DNA from 2 places in the Roseibium album genome. Region 1 is predicted to be linked to the other one. Evidence: predicted binding sites of a transcription regulator. Region 1 holds the regulator's gene; the other holds the start of a gene.
The links. The regulator PhoB, encoded in region 1, activates phosphate uptake and scavenging genes when phosphate is short. The targets are predictions, from matches to a motif close to TGTCATNNANCTGTCAT.
Positions count from the first base shown of each region.

Region 2: a site for PhoB is predicted at 3,875-3,891, ahead of phnC (phosphonate ABC transporter ATP-binding protein). Genes of this name have one in related genera too.

Region 1 is NZ_OZ247583.1:2,873,829-2,885,892, forward strand. It holds gene ACO6TI_RS13335 (ATP-binding protein) at 1-832, shown strand, start outside; gene ACO6TI_RS13340 (substrate-binding domain-containing protein) at 1,255-2,292, shown strand; gene pstC (phosphate ABC transporter permease subunit PstC) at 2,380-3,852, shown strand; gene pstA (phosphate ABC transporter permease PstA) at 3,852-5,201, shown strand; gene pstB (phosphate ABC transporter ATP-binding protein PstB) at 5,213-6,010, shown strand; gene phoU (phosphate signaling complex protein PhoU) at 6,042-6,740, shown strand; gene phoB (phosphate regulon transcriptional regulator PhoB) at 6,810-7,508, shown strand; gene ACO6TI_RS13370 (vWA domain-containing protein) at 7,598-9,250, opposite strand; gene ACO6TI_RS13375 (threonine ammonia-lyase) at 9,686-10,675, opposite strand; gene ACO6TI_RS13380 (hypothetical protein) at 10,819-11,787, shown strand; gene ACO6TI_RS13385 (amino acid ABC transporter ATP-binding protein) at 11,844-12,064, shown strand, end outside.
Region 2 is NZ_OZ247583.1:3,673,020-3,685,083, reverse strand. It holds gene phnE (phosphonate ABC transporter, permease protein PhnE) at 1-1,032, opposite strand, end outside; gene phnE (phosphonate ABC transporter, permease protein PhnE) at 1,044-1,892, opposite strand; gene phnD (phosphonate ABC transporter substrate-binding protein) at 1,969-2,886, opposite strand; gene phnC (phosphonate ABC transporter ATP-binding protein) at 2,941-3,774, opposite strand; gene ACO6TI_RS16755 (DapH/DapD/GlmU-related protein) at 4,172-4,798, shown strand; gene ACO6TI_RS16750 (GFA family protein) at 4,877-5,314, shown strand; gene ACO6TI_RS16745 (VOC family protein) at 5,311-5,721, shown strand; gene ACO6TI_RS16740 (helix-turn-helix domain-containing protein) at 5,772-6,344, shown strand; gene ACO6TI_RS16735 (HD domain-containing protein) at 6,394-7,014, shown strand; gene ACO6TI_RS16730 (STAS/SEC14 domain-containing protein) at 7,155-7,520, shown strand; gene ACO6TI_RS16725 (class II glutamine amidotransferase) at 7,534-8,322, opposite strand; gene ACO6TI_RS16720 (aminotransferase class V-fold PLP-dependent enzyme) at 8,337-9,803, opposite strand; gene ACO6TI_RS16715 (Lrp/AsnC family transcriptional regulator) at 9,908-10,369, shown strand; gene ACO6TI_RS16710 (SH3 domain-containing protein) at 10,425-12,064, opposite strand, start outside.

The DNA.
Region 1 (12,064 bases):
GATTTACATGCCTGGATCCGGCAACCAGGAACGCTTGCGAGAGCGCCCGGATTTCATTCTTGTCGTTATCCAGGATCTGACGGAAAACCGTCGTCTGGAGCGGATGCGGACAGACTTTGTCGCGAATGCGAGCCATGAGTTGCGCACACCTCTGGCCTCCCTGACCGGATTTATCGAAACCCTCCAGGGTCCCGCCAGAAACGATACCGAAGCCCAGGAACGCTTTTTGTCGATCATGCTGGATCAGGCGGGGCGCATGCGCAGGTTGATTGACGACATTCTTTCTCTGTCCCGCATTGAGCTAAAAGCACATGTTCGCCCTGCTACGGTAGTTGATCTCACCGAGATTATCCGTCACACGGCTGACGCGCTCTCACCGCTGGCAAGGGACCTGGAGGTCGAAATTCGCATCGATGTGCCCGACATTCCGGTCAGGTTGAAGGGCGATCGGGATGAACTAATTCAGGTGGTCGAAAACCTGATCGAAAACGCCCTGAAATACGGCAGCTCCGGCAAAGTCGTTGATGTGCGCGTGTACGAGCAATCCGTTGATCAGGACGCGGACTACTGGGTTCTCTCCGTTCGCGATTACGGAGAGGGAATACCACGCGAACACCTTCCAAGACTGACGGAACGATTCTATCGCGTGGACGTTGAATCGAGCCGGGCCTTGAAGGGGACTGGTCTCGGACTTGCAATCGTAAAGCACATTCTCACCAGGCACCGTGCGCGTATGGAAGTGGAAAGCAACCCCGGCGAGGGGGCGGAATTCAGGATAAAACTCCCGGCCCTTGAAAACACGGATGGTTCCGCCGAAAAAATATCCGCCTGACGGGTTTCAAAACCTGTGTTTGCCTCTGTGACTATTGAGCCGGGGAGGGCTGACGTCCTCACCTTGAGCCTCGACAGCTAAAAAAACCTCGCGCTTCCGGTCCTTCGCGCGAAGATCGGGAACGACACTTGTTGTCGTGCCACGTGCATTCTTGTTTCCACGCGACGCCGGAATGTCAGGTCATCGGCGAGTTAGACTGCGCAAGGGGCATTCGCCGATTCTGGTGCAAGCGCTGCGCTATCTCCGGCGTAAAAGGGAAAAAGCAAAAAATACTTATATTTATCAGATAGTTAAATTGTCACAAAACTGAAAAAGAACTGTCATAGAACTCTCATCCATGGGGCCTAGGTTCCCGGCATCGCTCGAGCATTCTAGGGCTCGGCGATCATCTACAAACCTTGACATTCAAAGGGAGCGGTCAAGTGAAATTTACGACCCTCGTTAGTGCAACCGCCCTGGCTGTTGCTTCCACTGCATTCGTCGGCGCGGCCCAGGCACGCGACCAGGTTCAGGTTGCCGGTTCTTCCACCGTTCTGCCATACGCTTCCATCGTTGCTGAAGCTTTCGGTGAAAACACCGATTTCCCGACACCGGTTGTCGAGTCCGGCGGTTCTTCCGCTGGTCTGAAACGCTTCTGTGAAGGTGTTGGCGAAAACACTATCGACGTCGCAAATGCTTCCCGCAAGATCCGTGAAAAAGAAATCAAGGCATGTGCGGAAGCTGGCGTCAAAGACATCATCGAAGTCCGTATCGGTTACGACGGTATCGTTTTCGCGTCTCAGAAATCCGGTCCCGCATTCACAGCCTTTCAGCCGGCCGACATCTTCAATGCTCTTGGCGCGAAAGTTCTGAAAGACGGCAAGCTCGTCGACAACCCGAACAACACCTGGGCCGACTTCAATGCCGATCTTCCGTCAGTTGAAATCGCAGCATTCATCCCGGGTACCAAGCACGGCACCCGCGAAGTGTTCGAAGAAAAGGTGCTGGCCGTTGGTTGTGAAGCCACTGGCGCCTTGCAGGCCATGATAGACAGTGGCATGTCTGAAGACGATGCTGAGGACGCTTGTATCGATGTTCGTGCAGACGGCAAGTCCACTGACATCGATGGCGACTACACTGAAACTCTCGCTCGCATCGACTCCAACCCGAATGGCATCGGCGTCTTCGGCCTGGCGTTCTACGAGAACAACACCGACAAGCTTAAGGTTGCCACCATGGGCGGAATCGCGCCGACGACCGAGAGCATCGCTTCCGGCGAGTATCCGGTTTCCCGTCCGCTGTTCTTCTACGTCAAGAAGGCGCATATCGGCGTTATCCCGGGCCTGAAGGAATACGCCCAGTTCTTCATCGCCGATGAAATTGCTGGTGCAGACGGCCCGCTTGCCACTTACGGTCTGGTTTCCGATCCGGAACTGGCAGCCACTCAGGCTTCCGTTTCCAACGAAGAAACGATGAAGTAATCGAGTCCCTGCTCGAAATTCGGGGCGGCATATTCCGCCGCCCCTTTTTCCTTTTTGGACCTTTTTAAAGCTTTCCCGGGGGAGCAAATGTCCTTGTTCTGGCTCATCTTGATCGTACTCGCCATAGCCGTGGTTGGGTATGTTCTCGGGCGGGCGCGAGCCATGTCCAGTGCCGGGGGAGTGCGTTCCGCGCTGCACTCCCTTCCGTCTTATTACGGGGCGAACGTAGCAATGAAGGCTGCGGTACCCGCCTTTCTGCTCCTGATTGCCTGGCTGCTTGCGCAGCCGTTTTACGTCAACAGCGATATTTCGGCGATGATCCCGGACAGTGCGATCAGCGAAGGGTCATCCCGCGGGCTCGTCCTGGCTGAAGTGCGCCGTGCTGCGCGCGGTCTCGATAATGCTGTTGCCTCCGATGTCATAACGGAAGATTTCGCCCGCAACGCCCGCGCAGACTTCAACGACGTCACCGCGCGCCTCAAGGAAGCCGGCCAGATCGTTACTTCCGACATCACACAGCCCGTCTTGCGTGCTGCGCAGCGCTATCGGGTTCTGGCCGCTGCAGGCAATTTCTATATGACAATTGCCGTAATCCTGGTTGCAATTGTCGGCGCTCTTTGGGCTCTCAGGGAAACCAATGCACAGTTCAGAGCGCGGAACACCGTTGAAAAAGGCGTGCAGGCAATTCTGATTGCGGCGGCGTCCATAGCGATCCTGACAACCGTCGGTATCGTTTTATCGCTCGTGTTCAACACCATAGAATTCTTCAAGCTTTACCCTGCCGCTGACTTCTTCTTCGGATTGACATGGTCCCCAAGCTTCTCCGGTCGCGGCGGATCTTCCGAGCTCGGCATTATTCCGCTTCTTTGGGGTACATTCTACATCTCGTTTGTGGCTCTTGCGGTGGCTGTACCGATCGGGCTGTTCGCCGCGATTTACCTGTCCGAATATGCGGGCCCCAAGGTACGCGCTGTCGCAAAGCCGCTGCTGGAGATCCTTGCAGGTATCCCGACCATCGTATACGGCCTGTTCGCTCTGCTGACTGTAGGTCCGCTTCTCATGTCGGTGTTCGGCGACAATGGCTTCGGTATCATGAAAGCCGGAACGGCGGTGATGACAGCCGGTCTGGTCATGGGCATCATGTTGATCCCGTTCGTGAGTTCGTTGTCGGACGACATCATCAACGCGGTTCCGCAGGCTATGCGCGACGGATCATACGGTCTCGGCGCAACGAAATCGGAAACGGTCAAAAAGGTCGTGCTGCCGGCAGCCCTGCCGGGCATTGTCGGAGCCATCCTGCTGGCGGCCTCGCGCGCCATTGGTGAAACCATGATTGTGGTTCTCGGAGCAGGGGCGGCAGCGCGGCTGAGCCTCAATCCTTTTGAAGCAATGACCACAGTGACAGCCAAGATTGTCAGTCAGCTGACTGGTGATGCGGATTTTGCTTCTCCAGTCGCGCTTGTGGCGTTCGCCCTTGGCATGACCCTTTTTATCGTAACTCTTGGCCTAAACATTTTCGCGCTCTACATCGTGCGCAAATACCGGGAGCAGTATGACTGATGACCGATACAACGATTTCTCCCAAGGTTGCCGAAATGCCGGCAGATCTGCCCTTCAAGTCCAAGTCGCTCTATGAAGTTGATGACCTGACCCGTAAGCGAAATGCCGCCGAAAAGAGGTTCAAGGCCTATGGCGTTGCTGCGATTGGAATCGGCCTGTTTTTCCTGGTGGTTCTTGCATATACGATTATCAGTGAAGGCATTCCCGCCTTTTCAAGGACGATTGTTGAAGTTGAGTTCAGTCTGACGCAGGAGCAATTCGACGAAGCCGAAGGCCAGCTCTTCAAGACAAAGGCCTATGAGCAGATCTTTATCGGAGCGCTTCAGGGCCAGCTGCAGGAGAGCGGTGTCAGTGTCCCTTTTGATGCCGCTACTATTGAGCGCATCGTCGGCAAACCTGGAAACACGATCAGGACATACTTCACGGCCAATCAGGACAAGCTTGGCGATACCGTGGGCTTCGAACTCGCGGCGTCTTCAAGAGTTGACGGTTACATGAACGGCCGCGTCACTCGCGAGAACATGACAGACAGCCGGTTCCTGCAGAAAGCCGACCTGGACCTTGTGGATATTCTGGTTGATGCCGGCGTTATCAAGACGGTGTTCAACTGGAATTTCATCACTGGAGCCGACTCCGGCGTGGATAATCCGGGCGCTGCCGGTATTGGTGCCTCGGTGGTCGGGTCGTTCTTCATGATGCTGGTCGTGCTGTTCCTGTCGCTCCCGATCGGTGTGGCAACGTCAATCTATCTTGAAGAGTTTGCACCTCAAAACAGGTTTACGGACCTTATTGAAGTGAACATATCGAATTTGGCCGCTGTTCCATCGATCGTGTTCGGCATTCTGGGTCTGGCCGTGTTCATCCAGTTCATGCATCTGCCGCAGTCGGCTCCGATCGTTGGCGGACTTGTTCTGACGCTTATGACGCTCCCGACAATCATCATTTCGACCAGAGCGTCTCTCAAGGCGGTTCCGCCGAGCATCCGTGATGCTGCGCTGGGTGTCGGAGCATCCAAGATGCAGGCGATTTTCCATCATGTGCTGCCCTTGGCGATGCCGGGAATTCTGACAGGCACGATCATCGGGTTGGCACAGGCACTTGGCGAAACAGCACCGCTGCTTCTTATTGGTATGGTCGGCTTCGTCGCACGCGGTTACCCTGAAGGCCTGATTGCCGGCTTCACTGATCCAAATTCGGCAATGCCCGCTCAGATTTACACCTGGGCGGCGCGAGCGGATTTTGCATTCTATGAAAAAGCATGGGGCGGTATTGTTGTCCTCCTAATCTTCCTCCTCTCAATGAATATTCTCGCGATCATCCTGCGCCGCAGGTTTGAGCGCCGCTGGTAAGGAACGATCTGATGAACGAGATGGCGAACATTGAACAGGCGATTGAGATGACCGAAAGCAAGATTTCCGCCAGTAAGGTGCAGGTCTACTACGGTGATACGCACGCCATTAAAGACGTCGACATAGAAATTCAGCCGCGATCGGTTACATCGTTCATCGGGCCGTCCGGCTGCGGAAAGTCGACATTCCTGCGCACGATCAACCGGATGAACGACACGATTGACATATGCCGCGTAGAAGGCTCGATCAGGATTGACGGCGAAGACATTTATGATCCGAAAGTCGACCCCGTGCAGTTGCGCGCCAAGGTCGGAATGGTTTTCCAGAAGCCAAACCCTTTCCCGAAATCCATCTACGACAACATCGCTTATGGCCCACGGATCCACGGTCTTGCCCGGAACAAGGCGGAGCTCGACGATATTGTCTCGTCCAGTCTTCAAAAAGCCGGTCTTTGGGAAGAGGTGAAGAACCGTCTGGATGAGCCCGGTACCGGGATGTCCGGAGGTCAGCAGCAGCGTCTGTGTATTGCGCGAGCGATTGCCGTCAGTCCGGAAGTGATCCTGATGGACGAGCCGTGTTCGGCACTTGACCCGATCGCAACGGCTAAAGTCGAAGAACTGATCGACGAATTGCGCGAGAATTTCACCATCGTTATCGTGACACATTCCATGCAGCAGGCGGCCCGTGTTTCGCAGCGTACGGCATTTTTCCACCTTGGAATTCTGGTCGAGGAAGGTTCAACGCAGGACATCTTCACCAATCCGAAAGACAAGCGTACGCAGGACTATATCACCGGCCGCTTCGGCTAATCGAATTACCGAAATCTGAAGGGGACACAGGATGTCTGAACATACAGTCTCGGCATATGACGAAGAACTGACGGCAATGGCCGGAAAAGTCGCCGAGATGGGTGGCCTGGCGGAGCGCGCGTTTGCCGACGCGGTGTCCGCACTCGTCACACAGGATCACGAGCTGGCGAAATCGACGATTGAGAACGACGAACGTCTCGATGCCCTTCATCAGGAGGTCGAGATGAAACTCATCGAGATGATCGCACTTCGCCAGCCCATGGGGCAGGACCTACGTGAAATCACCGCTGCCAGCCGTATTGCGAACGATCTGGAACGTGTCGGCGACCTTGCCAAGAACGTCGCAAAGCGCGCCATTGCCATCGACAGCAATCTGAAATCAAAAAAACTTGCCATTGGTGTCGAGCACATGACCGAGCTCGCATTGGGTCAGTTGAAACAGGTCCTCGATGCCTATACGCGCCGCGACGCCGAGGCAGCCCGGCGGGTACAGGAAGCGGATGCAGAAGTCGATGCCATCTATACCTCCCTGTTCCGCGAGTTGCTCACCTACATGATGGAAGATCCGCGGGTCATCACCCAGTGCGTGCACCTGCTTTTCTGCGCCAAGAACATCGAGCGCATTGGCGACCATGCAACCAATATCGCCGAGAACGTCTACTACATGGTCACGGGTGACCGCCTTCCTGAAGACCGCGCAAAACTCGATGAAACAACCGGTGCCGTTTAGCCGTCGGAATTAGCGGGAAATACCCGGCCGGCGTCCTTTTGCCGGCCGACAATATCGGAGCGAGAATGAATGCCGAAGGTGCTTATCGTTGAAGACGAGGAACCGCTCAGCCTTCTTTTGAGATACAATTTGGAAGCAGAGGGATATCAGGTGGAATCCTGCATTCGCGGGGACGAAGCGGAAATCCGCCTGCGTGAAAGCCAGCCGGATCTTCTGCTGCTTGACTGGATGCTGCCGGGATTGTCGGGAATCGAACTTTGCCGGCGCTTGCGCGCCCGCGAAGACACCGAGCGCCTCCCGGTTATCATGCTGACGGCACGCGGCGAGGAGGCAGAACGGATCCGGGGCCTGTCCACGGGCGCAGACGACTATGTCGTTAAACCTTTCTCCGTCCCGGAATTGATGGCGCGTGTCAGGGCCATTCTGCGCCGGGCGAGTCCGGAAGTCGTTTCGACCATGCTCCGGTCCGGGGACATTGAACTGGACCGCGAAACTCACCGTGTGCGCCGGAATACCAGGGAAGTCCATCTGGGACCGACCGAATTCAGGCTTCTGGAGTTTCTCATGACATCGCCCGGCCGCGTTTTCTCCCGGGAACAACTTCTCGACGGTGTCTGGGGTCATGACGTCTATGTTGATGAACGCACGGTCGATGTTCATGTCGGGCGCCTGCGCAAGGCGCTCAACAAGGGCAAGGCCAAGGATCCGATCCGCACGGTCCGCGGTGCCGGTTACGCCTTCAATGACCAGTTCTCGGTCGCCGGCTGATCCGTTCCAGGACAGGCCCCTTCGGGCGAAGCTCCAATAATGAAAAAGCCCGCCGAATGGCGGGCTTTTTTTAAGACCGGTTCGATGTCTCACATCTTCGCCGTGATGAACTGACCGGGTTTGATGGTTACCTCGGGGACGATCGTCATTGGTGCCGAGCCCTTGATCTGCATGTCGATCTGGTAGCGTCCGGCTCCCAGGGGCATCGGTGGCCAGCGGTTGCTGGATGAACCGCTCCAGCTGATGCTGGCTTCCTTGCCCGAATCCAGGTTCTTGGCTGTCACCTTGATTTCACCCGGGATCTGGGTGTCGAACTTGATACCGGAGGTCAGTTTGGCGTCGACAAAGCCTTTTTCGGATACGGTTATTGTTCCGAAATCGGCTTCGCTGTGATTGTGCTCGGTCAACCTGAGCGCCAGATCATAAGTGCCCGGCGCCAGAAAAATCGGGCCCTGTCCGTCGAACTTGGTTTCGTTGCCGGCCGCATCCGTGACTTTGAGATAATAAATCTGGTCCCAGTCCGCGTTCCAGCTAAGGTTCAGCCCCTGGTCAAGCGCAATCTGAGTGAGCTTACCCTTGTCCAGCGAAATCCGACCCAGATTGACTTCCGCATGGTCATGCTCACTTTGGCGCACGATCAGAGTGTAGTCGCCAGGAGGAACCGGAACAGCGTCCCAGACCCAGTACCAGGCAGCAGGTTCCCGTTTGCGGAAACTGTTCTCAAGATCGCTGTCATTGGTGAGCAATTGCCAGTAATAGGGCTTGTCCTCGCCAGTGGGTGGCACGAGCTGAAGGCCGGTATCGATTGCTACCTCGGTCGTCTGTCCGGATGACACTGAGACCACCTCGGGAAGTGTCACTTCCTGGGCACCGTGTTCAAGATGTCTCCAGACCAGCTGATAGGCACCGGGCATCGCCGAGACGCTGTCTTCTGTGACCTTTGCAATCTCGTCGGCTGTTTCCGGGTTCGTTATCTTCCAGTACTTCGGCATTTTCACCCAGTCGGCGAGCTTCAGCTGGATCGTGCCGGGACCTGCAATCTGCAACTGAATTGTGTCGGCTGCCTCGGTGACTTCCGGTGCCTCAACAACGATGGTCTCCTGTGTGGCGATGCTTTCCGTAACTTGTGAAAGTGCCTCGACAAGACCTGATGTGTCGTTGGCCGGGAAGTAGGCGCCGCCGCCCTTTTCAGCCACGCATTGCAACTGCTTCTGTGCGTCTGCGTCCACACCATATCCGACAACATGGATCTTGAGGCCGGCATCGGATTTTTGCAATGCTTCGGCCAGAGCGCACGGATCGCCCTCGCAGGTTTCAATTCCGTCGCTGACCAGAACAATGGTCCTGTCGTCTTCCTGTCCCGTCAGCTTTTCTGCGGCAAGGCGCAAGGCTTCCGTAATCGGGGTCTTTCCGCGCGGAGACAAAGAATTGAGCTTGCCGCCGATCGCCGCCCCTCCCGCGGCGGAAATGGGATGAACCAGCTCGATGTCGGAGCAGTCTCCCTTGCGTCTGTGCCCGTAAGCAATCAGTCCTGCATTTACCGAAACCGGAAGCTTCGAGGTAACGCTGCTCAAGACTTCCCGCGCGACGGAAATCTTGGGGCGGCCGTCATCAAGACGTCCCCACATAGACCCGGAAGCGTCAAGGATAAACATGGAAGACGGATCAGCCAGGACTGGCGTACCAGTGGTCAAGCCGAATGCGAGAGCAGTAGATGCTGTAAGTATCTTAAGGCTTTTCATCCGATTCCTCTAAAATTCGTAGTTGGCTGGAAGGTCTATCAACCAGTCATTTAGAGAGAGAGTTGCGAAATAGTTACTTGAACTTTCTCTCGATCGGCCTCAGGTTAGAAGAGAACGGAAGTTTATCTGTAATATTGGTCACAATTCCGTATATCTACGGGAATATCTTGAAGGTATCGCTAAGTAAGGTAAACAAACAAAAAAGAGCGACTGTTTGGCAGGCTTTTAAATCTGATGGATCTGCTCTTGACCGACCGGGTGGAGCGCATATTCACTTGCTGTGTCGAAGCAAGAATAGTTGGCGTGCACTGAAAGGCCGTCCGAGTGCATTGGCGTTGGTATCGGTCGGCATGATACCAAGCTGACGCAATCGGTTCCGGCGCGGTGATTGTACTCACGCTGGAGCGCGGTCCCCGTCTGGGAAAATTGATGTCGTCAGCAGGCAGGCTCAGGCTCTGACTCCGGGTCGAGGTCCATGGCCTTGAGGGCCCGGTCCAGGCTGATGTTGTTACCGGTCAACAGCGTTGCTGCCGTTCTGCCATCGAGCGTGTCGACGCACTTGCGAAGGGCCGCGATCCCGGCCGCGGCTCCACCTTCAATCAGGCACTTCTCATGCGTAAGCGCGTATCTCATTGCGTCCACGATCTCTCGTTCCCGGACTTGTACAAATTCGTCAACGAGTTCGCGGCACATGGAAAATGTGTATTGATTATCGGTCGGAATCGGGCCGGGAAGAGCATCGGCTATCGACGGTTTTTCATCGACTTCGACAATCCGGCCCGCCTTGATGCTTTCCATCATCGCCGCACCGTGTTCCAGGGAAACACCGACAATTCTGATTTCCGGTTTCAGGCTTTTGAGTGCTTTGGCCACACCGGACATCAAGCCGCCGCCGCTGAGCTGAATGAAGACGATTTCAAGATCAGGCCGGTCTGCCAGCAGTTCCAGGCCGATCGTTCCCTGGCCAGCTATCACATGCGGATCGTCGAACGGAGAGATGAAGACGAGATTGTCCCGATCCGCAATGCGACGCGCTTCAGCATCCGCTTCATCCTGGTTCTCGCCGAACACGATCACCTCGGCTCCGAAGTCGTGAAGTCCCTTTACTTTTTCCGGTGGAACGATGTTGGTGACGCAAACAACAGCGCGGATGTTCAATAGCCTGGACATATAGGCGACGGCCCGACCGTGATTGCCGCTCGAAACGGTGATGACACCGCGCGATTTCTGTTGGCCATCCAGCGTGAGCAATCTGTTTGCCGCACCGCGCAGTTTGAATGCGCCCGTATCGTGCATCGTTTCCATCTTGAGCCAGATCGGGGCGTTCAAATCCCTCGACAGTCCATGCGACTTGCGCAAGGGCGTCGGCCGAACAAAGTCCGCAATGCGGTTCTGTGCGGCATGGATGTCTTCCAGCTCCACCATGTTTTCCCGTTTCTCCTGTCTCTGAAACCATTGCAGATTGAGTATTGACAAAATAATCTAAATTAGACAATTTGTCTAGAAATTCGATACGAGCCAGCCAAATCCGGGGCGTCGGCTCGTGGCGTTCTGGCAGAGAGAGACAGATGCGGCTGGTAAACAAGCAGGAAATTCTGGCGCAGATCGACGAATGCGCCGCGCTTGCGGAAATCGAAGAAGCTTTCAGAACCTTTGCGCGAGGGGAGGCCCAGGTCGCGCCGGTAACCCATCTCGCCTTTCCCAAGGCTGATGGCGAGTGCCATATAAAATGCGCGCATCTGGGGGATGACGAGGTTTTCACCGTCAAGCTGGCAACCGGATTTTACGGAAATCAGGAACTGGGTCTGTCTTCCAGCAATGGCTTCATGGCGGTTGTCTCCGCAGCAACGGGAATGCCGCTGGCGATCCTTCTGGACGAGGGCGCGCTCACGGACCTGCGCACGGCTCTGGCGGGTGTCATTGCGGTCCGTGTCGGGGCCCGGCGAGGGTCGACAACGCTTGGAGTTATCGGCACTGGCATTCAGTCACGTTTGCAGGCGATGCTGATCTGCAGGCAATTGGGATTCAGCCGGGTTGTCGTCTGGGGGCGTTCGCCGGACAAGGTCTCTGCCGTGGTCGAAGACCTGAAGGCGGAGATGAGTGATGTCAGCGTTTCGCAAGCGGATACCGTTGAGGCGCTCTGCGCGATTTCTGAGGTGATTGTCACGACGACCGCGTCCCGCGAAGCGATCGTCAAGTCCCCTGCTGTCAGGCCGGGTACGCATATCGTGGCGATGGGTGCGGATTCACCCGGCAAGCAGGAGCTGGAACCGGCGCTGTTTTCAAAAGCATCACACGTGGTTGTCGATTCCCTGGATCAATGCACCGAGCACGGCGAAACCGCCAACGCTTTGAAGACCGGCGACATTTCCAGGAGCCGGTTGACCCTTCTTGGCGAAGTGCTGCTTGAGGGGGGGCTCGACCGGGCGGAGGAAGATATCACGATAGTCGATCTCACCGGGGTCGCTGTTCAGGATGCAGCCATCGCAAGGTCCGTGTGGCGCAAGCTGAAACAGGCGGAACTGCAAAACCATTGAACAGGTTTTTTTCGGGTCTGGCCCTCGCGCATCAAAACGATACGGGTAACTACGAAATGTCAGCTGCAACAACGCGTTTGTCGGTTCAAAACCTTAGCAAATCATTCGGTTCGCTGCGCGTTCTCCACGACATCTCGCTTGCGGCCGATGAGGGTCAGGTGATCACGATTATTGGCTCCTCGGGTTCGGGCAAGAGCACGTTCCTACGATGCCTGAATTTGCTGGAGGTGCCTGATGGGGGGGCGATATCCCTGGACGGCAGTCCTGTCGCATATTC
Region 2 (12,064 bases), 800 kb from region 1:
GTTGTCTATGTTTTCCAGCGCTTCGGAAAAAAGCTTGCCGAGGGAACCGGTATCGGTGAAGGCAATCGCGAGTGCGCCGGTAAGCGGACCGAGACCGAAGGCACGAATGAAGATCAAGGACCAGATCAGCATGTCGATGCCGCGCAGGAAGTCGAACAGTCGGCGCGTTCCGAAGCGCAAGAACCTGGACGGCGTGAAATTCCGGGCGGCAAGAAAGGCCAGGGGCAGGCCGAACAGGGCTGCGGTGATCGTGCCGAGCACAGCCATCATGATCGTCTCGAAGAGGGCCACAAAGACCTCGCCATGCTGCCAGTCCGGATTTTCCAGAAAATCATGCATGATAAGCGACATGTTGGACCTGTTCGGATCCAGGCGCTCATTGGAGAGCGCTATTGCCCAAAGCTGGCTGAAGGACATGCCGTGGAGTTCGGAGTGAAACGGAAACCAGAAATTCTCCCAGCCCCCGAAATAGTTATGCACTTCAATTTTGGTCCGCGTAACCTGCACGCGGCGATCCAGCGTGGGTCTGGCATCGAGCTTTTTCGGGTTGTCCTTCAGCCAGTCGGGTACCGGACCGGCGGGAAGCTCGGTCTCGACACCACTGTTGGTCGCCGTGACCTTGATCGTACCATAGTCAGGAACGGTAAATTCCATCACCTTGCCGGCGATAGTGACCCCGTAGCCCTCGCCAAGATCGATCACGGCGTCGGTGCCGTCGACTTCAACCCATTCGGGCAAGTCTTCCTGTGAATAGGTTGCGCGACGTTCCCCTTCAATGGCGACTTCCATGATGTCGCGGCGCAGAAACTTGGTCACGTGAACCTTGTAGGCGACGGAATCGGTCGCAAGGATCGCCGCGCGCTCGGGCTGTGCCTTGGCAAGCAGGTTCGGCACATTGAAGGCAAACCAGGTGTAGGTCAGATATGCTAGGATCGCCAACGGTGCACCGACCGTGATCCAGGCTCTGCGACGTACATTCCTGAAGACCATATCCCGATTGAAGACCGGCTCATTGAGTGTGTCGATTGCCATCTCAGTTCTCCTCAATGAGCGCGACTGGCGCCGACAAGCTTGCCGCGCAGGAAGGAAGAAACCTGGTCAATCAGCATGATGGTGAGAAACAAAAGCACGAAGATTGCTGCTGTTTCGTCGCCTGCCCCCTTGCCCCAGCCGATTGTCCGGCGCAGTTCCTGGCCGATACCGCCGGCACCGACAAACCCCAGAATGGCAGACGCGCGGACGTTGATTTCAAGCCGCAACAGGAAATAGCTGAGATAGTTCGGCGCGACCTGCGGCATGACCGCAAACCGGATCCGCTGAAGCCAGCTGGCGCCGCAGGCAGACAGGCCTTCTATCGGCTTTCGGTCGATGTTTTCATTGACCTCGGAAAACAGTTTGCCGAGTGCCCCCGCTGTGTGGAAGGCAACTGCGATCATTGCCGGAACCGGGCTGGATCCGAGAACGAAGATCAGGAAAAGGGCAATGATCAGTTCCGGAAAGGCCCGCATAATGTCCATCATGCGCCGGACGACCGGGATGAGCGGGCCCCAGCTGTCGACGTTGCGGGTGGACGCCATCGCCAGAATAACCGCCATGGCGCCACCCAGAAGGGTCGCAACCCCGGCAATATTCAGCGTCTCCAGCATCGCAGGTACGTACTGAATGATCAGGCCGAAGAAGGCAGGCCCGGCCTGCCACGCTTCCACAACGATTTCGCCCGGATAGTCAAAGAACTTGGAAAGGCCTTGCAGGAATCCTCCGGAATTCATCTCGTTTGATTTCGAGTATCCGGAAACCAGCACCGCCGCTACCAGCAAAATTCCCATGAGAGAATAGAGCTGACGGCGTTTGCGCATGGACAGGATTTCCTGTTCGAGAGCGGCAACAGCCATTACCAATGTCCTTTGAAGCAGATCGCAAGAAAACGCGGGCCGAAATGCGGCCCGCGTTCCGGTTCGGACGAACCGATCAGTTTTTGTTTTTCGCCTTACGGGCTTCAACAATGTTGACGTAAGCCTCGTGAGTGATCGGCATGAAACCCTTGGTCTCGCCGGCAGCGATGTTGTAGGCGCAATCCGGATCGATGGAATTCAAGGACGCGACAAGGCCGGTCATCTTGATCTTGACGTCTTCCGGCAGCTTCTTGGAAAGAACAATCGGGCCTTCCGGAATCACCGGGGATTGCCAGATCTTGCGCAGTTCGGTCATGTCGACAAGACCGGCATCAGAGGCCTTGCGCAGGGCACCGGAGTTGTAGCCGTCTTCCCACTCGCCGAGGCCGTCAGCCCAGGTCACGCCGGCGTCGATATCGCCGTTGGAAACAGCAACAATGGTCTGCTCATGGCCACCGGTGAAGACCACGTCGCCGAAATATTCGCCGGCAGACATGGAGTAGCCTTCCTGCGGAATGGCGATGGAGGGGATCAGGTAGCCTGAAGTCGAGTTCGGATCGCCGAAGCCGAAGACCTTGCCCTTCATGTCATCCAACGAGTTGATCTCGCTGTCGTTGCGCGCAAAGCCGATGGAATAGTAGCCGTAGCCGCCATCCACGTTCACCTTGACCAGAACCGGATCCACAGCTTCCGGATCGGTAATGAAGACCTTCGCATAGCCGGAAGCGCCGAGCCAAGCCATGTCGAGATTGCCGCCGAGCAGACCTTCGATCACACCATTATAGTCGGCTGGTGCGAACAGTTTGACCGGAACACCAAGCAGGTCAGCGGTTTTTTGTTCCAGGCATTCGTAAGCACGCAGGCGGTCAGAAGCGTTTTCACCACCCAGAATACCGATGCGGAATTCCGTGATTTCTTCTGCTCCAGCAACTGAAGCGTTCAGAGCGATCATGCTGACAGCAGCAAGCGCAGCAATTTTGGAAACGATTTTCATTTGGGACACTCCCCGGGATCTGAAACTGATGACGTTTATCTGTGCGCAGGCGGATTAACCTGCCGCTGCCGCCGGGGTCATCGCACCGACGGATTCTCTTGTGCCGGTATTTCCGGCATCAATGGCTGTGGAAGTGGCGGCCTCGTTGAAGCTTTCGTCCGCGCCGTAAATTTCACGAGCAGCGGTAGTCGTGAGTTCTTCCGGCTTCCCATCAAAAACGATGAAACCGTCACGCATGCCGATCACCCGATCGCAATAGGAACGCGCCGTGTCGAGCGTATGCAGGTTGCAGATGACAACCTTGTTGTCGCGCTCATGAATTTGCCGAAGCGCGTCCATGACGATTTTCGCATTCATGGGATCGAGAGAGGCTATCGGCTCATCTGCAAGGATCATGTGGGGGCCTTGCATCAGCGCGCGGGCAATCGCTACCCGTTGCTGTTGCCCACCGGACAATTCTTCGGCACGTTTCGTTGCCTCCTGCACAATACCGAGGCGATCGAGAGCCTGGAGCGCATCCGCGACATCCGCTTCGCCGAAGATATTGAAAAGGCTCTTCAACGTGCCGTGGCCATTCAGCCGGCCCAGCATCACGTTGGTCGCGACGTCAAGGCGGGGAACAAGATTGAACTGCTGGAAGACCATGGCGCAATCGCGCTGCCAACGGCGCATCATCGCGCCTCGAAGGCGAAGTATGTCACGTCCCTCGAACAGGATTTTTCCTGAAGTCGCAGGTGTGAGCCGATTGATCATTCGCAGCAGTGTCGATTTACCGGCACCCGACCGACCGATTATGCCGACCATCTGCGGTTCGTCGATATTAAAACTGACCTTGTTGACCGCAGTCCGAGACCCGAAAGTCTTGGTGACATTCTGAAACTGAATCACGCGCCAGCCCTGTTCTTTTTCGATTGATAACGCTGGGCGACATGAGCCATCCGTCGATTACAGAAAGATGACGAGTTCTTGACAGTGAGGCTAAGAATTTACGTCAGTTCAATGACATGGATCTTTCGATCCTTGTTCCGGCTTTGCCGGTTAAGTGAATTCAATACGTTCTTACCGATCCTTAGCGCGATCGATTTACAGCTCATGAGCGCTGAACGGTTCGGCCTGATTTCGAGATGCTGTTTACGGGATTGTCCGATTTTTGTGGTTTTCCACGATGTTCAACAGGCAAAATTAGCGGCTGCCGTCATGACAACGTCATGAAAGCTTCACGCACACAGACTCTGTGCTCGCTAAAAGGCACTCGCCTGGAAGGTCAGCACTTGAAGGAGGTCCGATGTCCGCACCCACGCAAAAACCCTCGCTCACGGAAAGCCCGAATGTTCACCGGGACGCCAACATCATGAATTGCGAACTCGGCATCTGGACGGAGGTCGGCGCGCGAACCGACATGCGTGAGAGCCGGATGGACGACTACTCCTACATCGTACAGGACGGCGACGTCATCTGGACAAGCATCGGCAAGTTCTGCTCGATTGCACGTCGCGTGCGGCTCAATCCCGGAAACCATGCGACCTGGCGCGCTTCCCAACACCATTTCACCTACCGGGCGGCCGCCTATGGTCTTGGTGATGACGACGCCGAGTTCTTTCAGTGGCGCAAGGACGACTGGGTGACCATCGGAAACGACGTCTGGATTGGTCACAACGTCACCGTGCTTGCCGGCGTCACCATCGGAACGGGTGCCATCGTGGCTGCAGGTGCGGTGGTCGCGCGGGACGTTCCCCCATATACGGTGGTTGGCGGTGTGGCCGCCAAACCGATCAAGCGCCGTTTCACCGAAAATCAGGAAGACGCTTTGATGGAGATTTCATGGTGGGACTGGAGCCATGAGCAACTACGCGAACGTTTGCCGGATTTCCGCAACTTGCCGATCGATGCCTTTATTGAAAAATATCGATAGGTGTCTTCGACAACACCCCTATTGAACGCATCCAGCTCGAGTGCTTTGCTGCAGGTCGAAACGCGTTGGAGGCGATAGATGGTGAAACGAACGGCATCGTGCAGATGCGGACAGCTGAGCGCCGTGTGTGAAGGCGAACCGGTACGCATCTCCGCCTGCCATTGTCTTGAATGCCAGAAACGGACCGGCAGCGTGTTTGCCGTTCAGGCACGATGGCCGGACGAGCATGTCACGCTTTCGGGCAAGTTTTCAGAATGGCAACGGGATTGCGACAGCGGGCACACGGCCACTTATCGCTTTTGCCCCACCTGCGGGTCGACCCTCGCCTTTGTGATCGAAGGCTGGCCAGGCGTGACGGCTATCCCGGTCGGAGCGTTTGCCGATCCGGATTTTCCAAGTCCGCGTTTTTCGGTATATGAGCACCGCAAGCATCAGTGGGTCACGGTTCCGGGCGAGAATGTCGAGCATTCTTCCGATCCCTCGATCGCCTTCACACAAGGCGAACTCAAAAAATGAACGAAGCAGAGCAGACCGGTTCGCGGTGTGTCGAGACCCCGATTGCCGCCAGTCTCCATCGCATCATCCTTTACGTACGAGACGTGGATATCAGTACCTCGTTCTATGCATTCTTCTTTGGTTTCAAAGCCATCAGGACACCAACCGACCGGTTGACCGAACTGGTGCCGGAAAATGGCGGTGCGCACTTGCTGCTTCACAAGGCAGGCAAAGCGCAAAAGCTCGGCCAGGCTGCGGTCAAGCTTGTGTTCGATGTGGAGAACGTTGCAGCCTTTCATGAAAGTGCCTCGAACAAGGGATTGAAGTTCGGTTCCATTCACCAGGCAGACGGATATGAATTTGCAAATGCAAAGGATCCTGACGGCAACTCGGTTCAGGTGTCCAGCAGGGCATTCAAGTCAACCTGAATGCGAGCTGCCGCCTCCCCCTGCGCGGCATTTGGCGCTACAATCGAAGCATGACTATTGATACAGCCGTTCTTCAATCGAGCCTGGGCCCTTCACTCAGAAGGTGGCGCGTGCTCAACCGGGTCAAGCAGCATGCACTTGCGGAAGACCTGGGCGTTTCCCAAAGCAGGATTTCACGTTGGGAAAGTGGACGGTCCGAGCCCGACGACCGCGCCCGGCGGAAAATCACGCGTCTATTGCGTGCTCGTCCGGAAACCGCGTCAGATCGTGCTCTTCTGGACCTTGTCACGCAGGCCTCGACGCCTGTGCACCTTGTCTGCGACCTGACTCACCGGCTTCTTGCCGCGTCACCGAAACGCGTGCGGCTTTGGCACGTGCCTGTCTCGGAGCTGATGGACAGGCCCTTATGGCAATTTGCTTCCGAGAGCATTCGCCGTATCGAGCACCAGTTGGAGGACAAAGGCTGGTTCGAACCCTGCGGCGTCGACATTGTCTACCGCACGGAACGCGCGGAATTCACCGAACTGACAATACCGGAAAGCGATATCCGGATTTCGCGACTTGCCCTGTCAGACGGACGATTTGCGCGCCTCGTACGGGATGAGCCAAAGGCACCTGCATAAATTATTCAGACTGTCGAAAAGCTGCAGCGGGAACGTTATCATCGACACCATGTCGCTATCAGATCCCGAGATGCCAGCTGCGGCCATGCAGCCTCAACGACTGACCGGACTCCTGACCTTTCTCCAGGAGGCAGAAAGGTTGAAAGACACACTGCGGTCCGGCTCAACGCGCCAGGGCCGTCCGGAAAGCACGGCGGAACATAGCTGGCGGCTTGCACTCATGGTTCTTCTGTTTGAAAGGGAACTTGCGGGAGTCGACTTGTCGAGGCTAATGAAACTGTGCCTGATACACGACCTCGGTGAAGCAATTTCCGGGGACGTTCCGGCACCGCTGCAACGCGATGGCGATGATCGGGAGAAGCGGGAAAGAGCCGATTTTCAGACGCTTTGCGCCAGCCTGCCAGCAGACGTTTCACGAGATTTTCTTGTCCTGTGGGACGAATACGCTCAGGCTGAAACGCTCGAGGCGCGTCTTGCCAAGGCATTCGACAAGCTGGAAACCATTAAGCAGCACCACCTGATGCCGCCCCAAAGCGTTGAATTTCATGAGTTCAACCTGACATACGGACGCGAGCGCACGGATGTATTTCCCCTGACGCGGCAAATCCGCGATATCGTGGACGAAAATACGCTTCAGATTTTATCGGAGTTAAGGAAAAGTGCCGACTGAACCCGGAACGCATCTTTTCGGCGAAGCAATCACATACCCCCGGGTGTGGACCGGCCTGGTAGGCTTGATCACCTTTCCCGGATTGCACTAGGATTTTCCTCCTGCAGCGGAAATGCCCGCTCACTTCGGAGGATGCACCCATGTATACGATCCTGCCCCGCAGCAATGGCCCGGTTCTCGGCGTCGAAATCTCCGGCAAAGTCGATATCGAGCAGGAAACGGAATTGATTGCAAAGGCCGAAGAGATGATCGAAGCCTTTGACAAGATCAGTATCCTGGTAGTCCTCGGCGAGCATGTCGGCATTTCCTTCGAGGCAGCCGCGTCGGACATCAAGTGGGTGCTTACTCACATGAAACACCTTCACAAGGTTGGGATCGTGGCTGATGGCAAGCTTATGGCAGCCCTTGTCGCGATTGACGCGACATTCGCCAAGATGGTCGGTATCCAGGAAAAGCACTTCGACAGGGACGAGATAGAAACGGCCTGGCACTGGATCGAAAGCTGAACGCCAATTGAGCTCACGCGTGTGCGAGTTCTTCCTCGCTGAGGAAGGCTACCACTTCCACTGCGCCGTCACTTACCTTGATCATGTGGCCCTGCGGGACTTCAACCCAGCAATTTCTCGCTTCGTCCAGGGGCTCTGAAACGACCATGATGCCGTCTTCAAATTGCCGGTAATAGAGCGTCGGTGCAAACTTGTCCGACGCGTAGCGCGCTGCATAGAGCGTTGTTCCGTCAGACCAGGCCGATGCAAATCGCATGTGAGGCGCAACGCCCGAATACCGTGACAGGGCTTCCGCCTCGCGAACAGCCCTGGCCATGGCGGCCCGCGGATGCAAATTAAGACCATAAGCCAGCGCGACCAGAAACAGGCATTCGCTGTCCGTGCCACCCATGCGATGCCCGTAAAGGTCGTCCGGGATCATATTGTCCAGCCGGCGGCGAACCTTTTCATATCCACCGACCTGACCGTTGTGCATGAACGTCCAGCGCTCATGTGTAAACGGATGACAGTTGTCGCGTGTCGTCGCCGTCCCGGTCGAGGCACGCACATGCGCCAGAAAATGTCTTGAGCGGATATGCCGCGCGATCTGCAGGAGGTTGGGGTCCGACCAGGCCGGCCGCACGTCCTTGTAAAGGCATGGTGTCTCCCGATCTCCGTACCATGCGACGCCGAAGCCATCGGCATTGACTGCCGTTTTGCAGGACAAGGCATTGCGACTCTGATCGATCAGGGAATGCTCCGGATCGCAGATGACTTCTTCCAGATATCTCGGAGCTCCGCTCCAGGCTGCCCAGCGGCACATATCAGCTACTTTCGTTATGCGGCATCGCGAGCGGCATTGAACCGCGCGGTGGTTTCGTCACAAGTATAACGGTCTGCGATCGGATATGGCGCACGCGCCAGATGATCTACCGCAGTTATGATCTTATCCGCCTTTTCGCTGGTGAGCAGAACCGAAAAATTCAGCCGGGTCCATCCGGGCTTCTTCAGTTCCTCGCCGGACAGGATCCCCTGCCGGAGAATTTCGGACTCAGAGCGCTCAATACCGAGCAGACGGTGTGCGTAAGGTCCTGCGCAGGCGCAGCCGCCGCGCGCCTGGATACCGTAGGCGTCCGACAGCATGCGTGTCACGAGCTGCTGGTGAATGTATCCGCCCCGTTCAAGGTCCCGCATCCTGAAGGAGAAAACCGGCAGGATATGGCGGGCACCCTGGTTGCCCATGATCTCGATTGCAGGGTTTTCCTGCCACTTGGACAGCGCTTTTTCGCGCCACGCTGCGTTGCGCGCGTCCATGACGTCCTGACCTATGGCTTCCTTCACCAGAAATGCGAGCGCTGCACGTATGTCACCGATCACGTTCGGTGTTCCAGCCTCTTCGCGCGCCGCGATATCCGGTGTGTAGTCGTGCCCCCAGGGCGAGACAAATCGAACCGTTCCGCCACCTGGAAAAACCGGAGCATCCATTCTCACGGCAGACTTGCGCACAATCATGACACCGGATGCGGCAGGACCACCGATGAACTTGTGAGGCGATACGACAACTGCATCCTTTTGGGCATCCGAACCAGCGTGCATGTCGATCGGAAGGTAGGGTCCGGAACCGGCACAGTCCCAGACGCTCAAGGCCCCATGTTTCCTGAGGAGACGCGTCACAGCAATATCGTCGGTCACGATGCCCGTCACATTGGACATCATCGAGAACGCACCGACGGTGAGCCTCTCCGCCCCCGCTGCTTGCAAGACGATTTCCAGTTCGTCCAGGTCCGGGCCACCGGTGTCAGCCTCCCCTATCTCGATCACTTCCGCGCCACTTTCACGCCAGGGCAGAATGTCGGAATGATGCTCGTAGGGTCCAAGGACGACGAGGGGATTTTTCCCCTGCCGTGCCGCCGCATCGACACCAAGGAGATGAACAAGCCGGTTCAATCCTGCCGTGGCACCAGAACCACAAAACACCGTGGCATATGTTCCGTCCGCGCCGCAGATACGGGCGATCTCCGATCTCGCCGCTTCGCGCATCCGCGTCATGGCACTGCCGCAATAGGAGGCCTCGGTATGGCTGTTGGCATAGACGGGAAGAACTTTCTCCAGAACAAAATCCTCGATCTGACGCAGGGCCCTGCCCGAAGCCACGTAATCGGCGTAGATCATCTCGTGTTCACCCATGGGACCGGACACGTTTGTCCCTTCCCCGATCAGACCGGCCCTCAGGCGCTCTAACAGGTCAGGGCAATCAAGTGACCTGTTGAATTGATCAATCGCCGTTCCGGTTTTTTGTGTCATTTGTCTCTCCAGGATCCTATCCGGAGATCATATGACCAATCATGATTGGTATTCTTCACCTGATACTTTTGATTTTTTCATGTTTTTGTGTCATTTGATCGAAAATGAAAGAAAATCTCGATCAAATAGACAGATCACTGCTGCGTGCGCTTCAACGGGATGCACGTTTGTCGCAACGCGAATTGGCAGAAACTGTCGGCCTTTCCCAAAATGCCTGCTGGCGGCGGCTCAAGACACTTTACGAAGGTGGATTGATTGAGGGACACACGATCAGGCTGGACCCGGCACGCCTTGGTCTCAACCTCACCGTCTTTGTCATGATCCGAACAAGACATCACTCCAAGGACTGGCTCGCGACATTCCGGAAGGAAGTCTCGGCCATTCCCAACGTAATAGATTTTTACCGGATTGCTGGCGATTACGACTACATGCTGAAAGTCGTGGCCGAGGACATGAATGCCTTTGATCGCGTTTATCAGCGGCTGATCGAAAAAGTCGATCTGGACACAGTCACCTCCTACATGACCATGGAGGCGATCGCGGACGCCCGCGATCTGCCGATTTAGCGAAGCGGTGAAGTGGTGTTGGCACCTCTGTCACATTGCCTGACACCGCACGACCTTAACGCCTGCGGTGACCACCACCCCTGCGCTGCCCGCCGCCGCCGCCGCCACGATTCGGCCGTGCCTGTTGTGGCCGGGCCTGCTGTGGACGGTTTCGCTGGACATTCCGCTGACGGTTGACCTGCCGGTTTCCGGAGGTCCGGGCCTTCCGGTCCCTGTTCAGGTGCGCCGGCGCCTGTCTTGTCTGCTTGGCTGGACGTGTCGCCGGTCTTTGCGTATTCGGGCGCTGCGCAGCTGGCCTTTGTGCCGGTTTTTGTGCATTCGGCCGTTGCGCAGCCGGCAAGTTGGTCGGACGTTCGCCCGCCGGACGGTTCACATTGGGGCGCTGGCCTGCCGGGCGATTTTGCGGGCGCTGCAAATTGCCCTGCCCGGCATTCGGCCGGTTCTGCAGGCGATCGCCTGCCGGACGGTTGGCAATCGCTGCTCCGGCGCCGGCTCCAATTGCCGCGCCGGCACCAACATCTCCCAGACGGTTTTGAATGTTCTCCCTCGACGGCGCAGCAACTTCACCCCAGCGCCCGCCTTCGAACTTCTGCCAGTTCTCGCCATCACGCCGGTAGACCGACCCGTCACGCCCTGCAAATACGTCACCCCTGCGGTCGAGACTGCCGACGCGGCCGAGATTGCCGTCTTCTTTCCACCTCTTGGCGGCTCCTGCCTGTATATCCCGCGTGCGCGACCATTGTGGTCCGGACACCACCGCTCCCCCCCAGGAGCCATAGATACCGCGCGCGCCACCGGCGACGATCCGGTTGCCGGTGCGGGGATTATAGGCGGTGATGAAGCCGGCGCTGCCGCGCGGACCGCTGATAGCCGCTCCGCGGATGTATCCACCGGTGCGGGGATTGTAGATGCCGCCACCCGCGATGCCGCGCCGGGGTCCGTAGGCATATCCGTAGCGGCCGTAGACGCCGCGAACAGGGTTGTAGAAAGCTCCGATGCCGTAGGTAACCGGGCGCCGGAAATAGATCGGCCGGTAACCCGGACGGTACCACGGCCGGTAATACCAGCCCGTGCCGTAGACAAAGACGCCCCAGGCAAGGAAACCGGTCAGGTATCCCATCGTGTAGCCGTACCAGACGGCATTCGGTTCACTCTCGTAAACCCGGACATACGTCACGTTGTAGACCGGTGAAGACGGCGGGATGGTGTAGATCTCATCCGGAACGGCGGTCGCGACAACAAAGGGTCCTTCCGGGCTGTCGCCCACGAACCAGACACCGTCCTGAAGAACATAGTACTTGGCGCCGACCTGGATGACCTGGTCATTGGTGTTGACCGCATAAGACATGGATGTGCCGTCGATCGACTGGAATTCCGGGTCTCCTGCATACGCAATATCTGCACTGACAGAACCGACTTCCACGCGTGCCGTCGTCGGAATGCTCGCCTTTAAGCGCGCCTGCGAGGCTTCAGATGTTCCCGGAATGGAAGACCGAACCGAGTAGTAGGGCGCATTTTCGGGAATATTCTGGAAATCGGACGGCATGTCAGGTGTCGTGAATTCCCAGGGCCCGTCCAGTGAAGCCGATTTGAACCAGCGTCCCGAAACCAGAATGTACCAGGTCGAAGTTGTTTTCAGGAAAAACACGTCGCTGTCCGTGTTCGATGCCCATTCGAGATCGGTACCTTCGACCG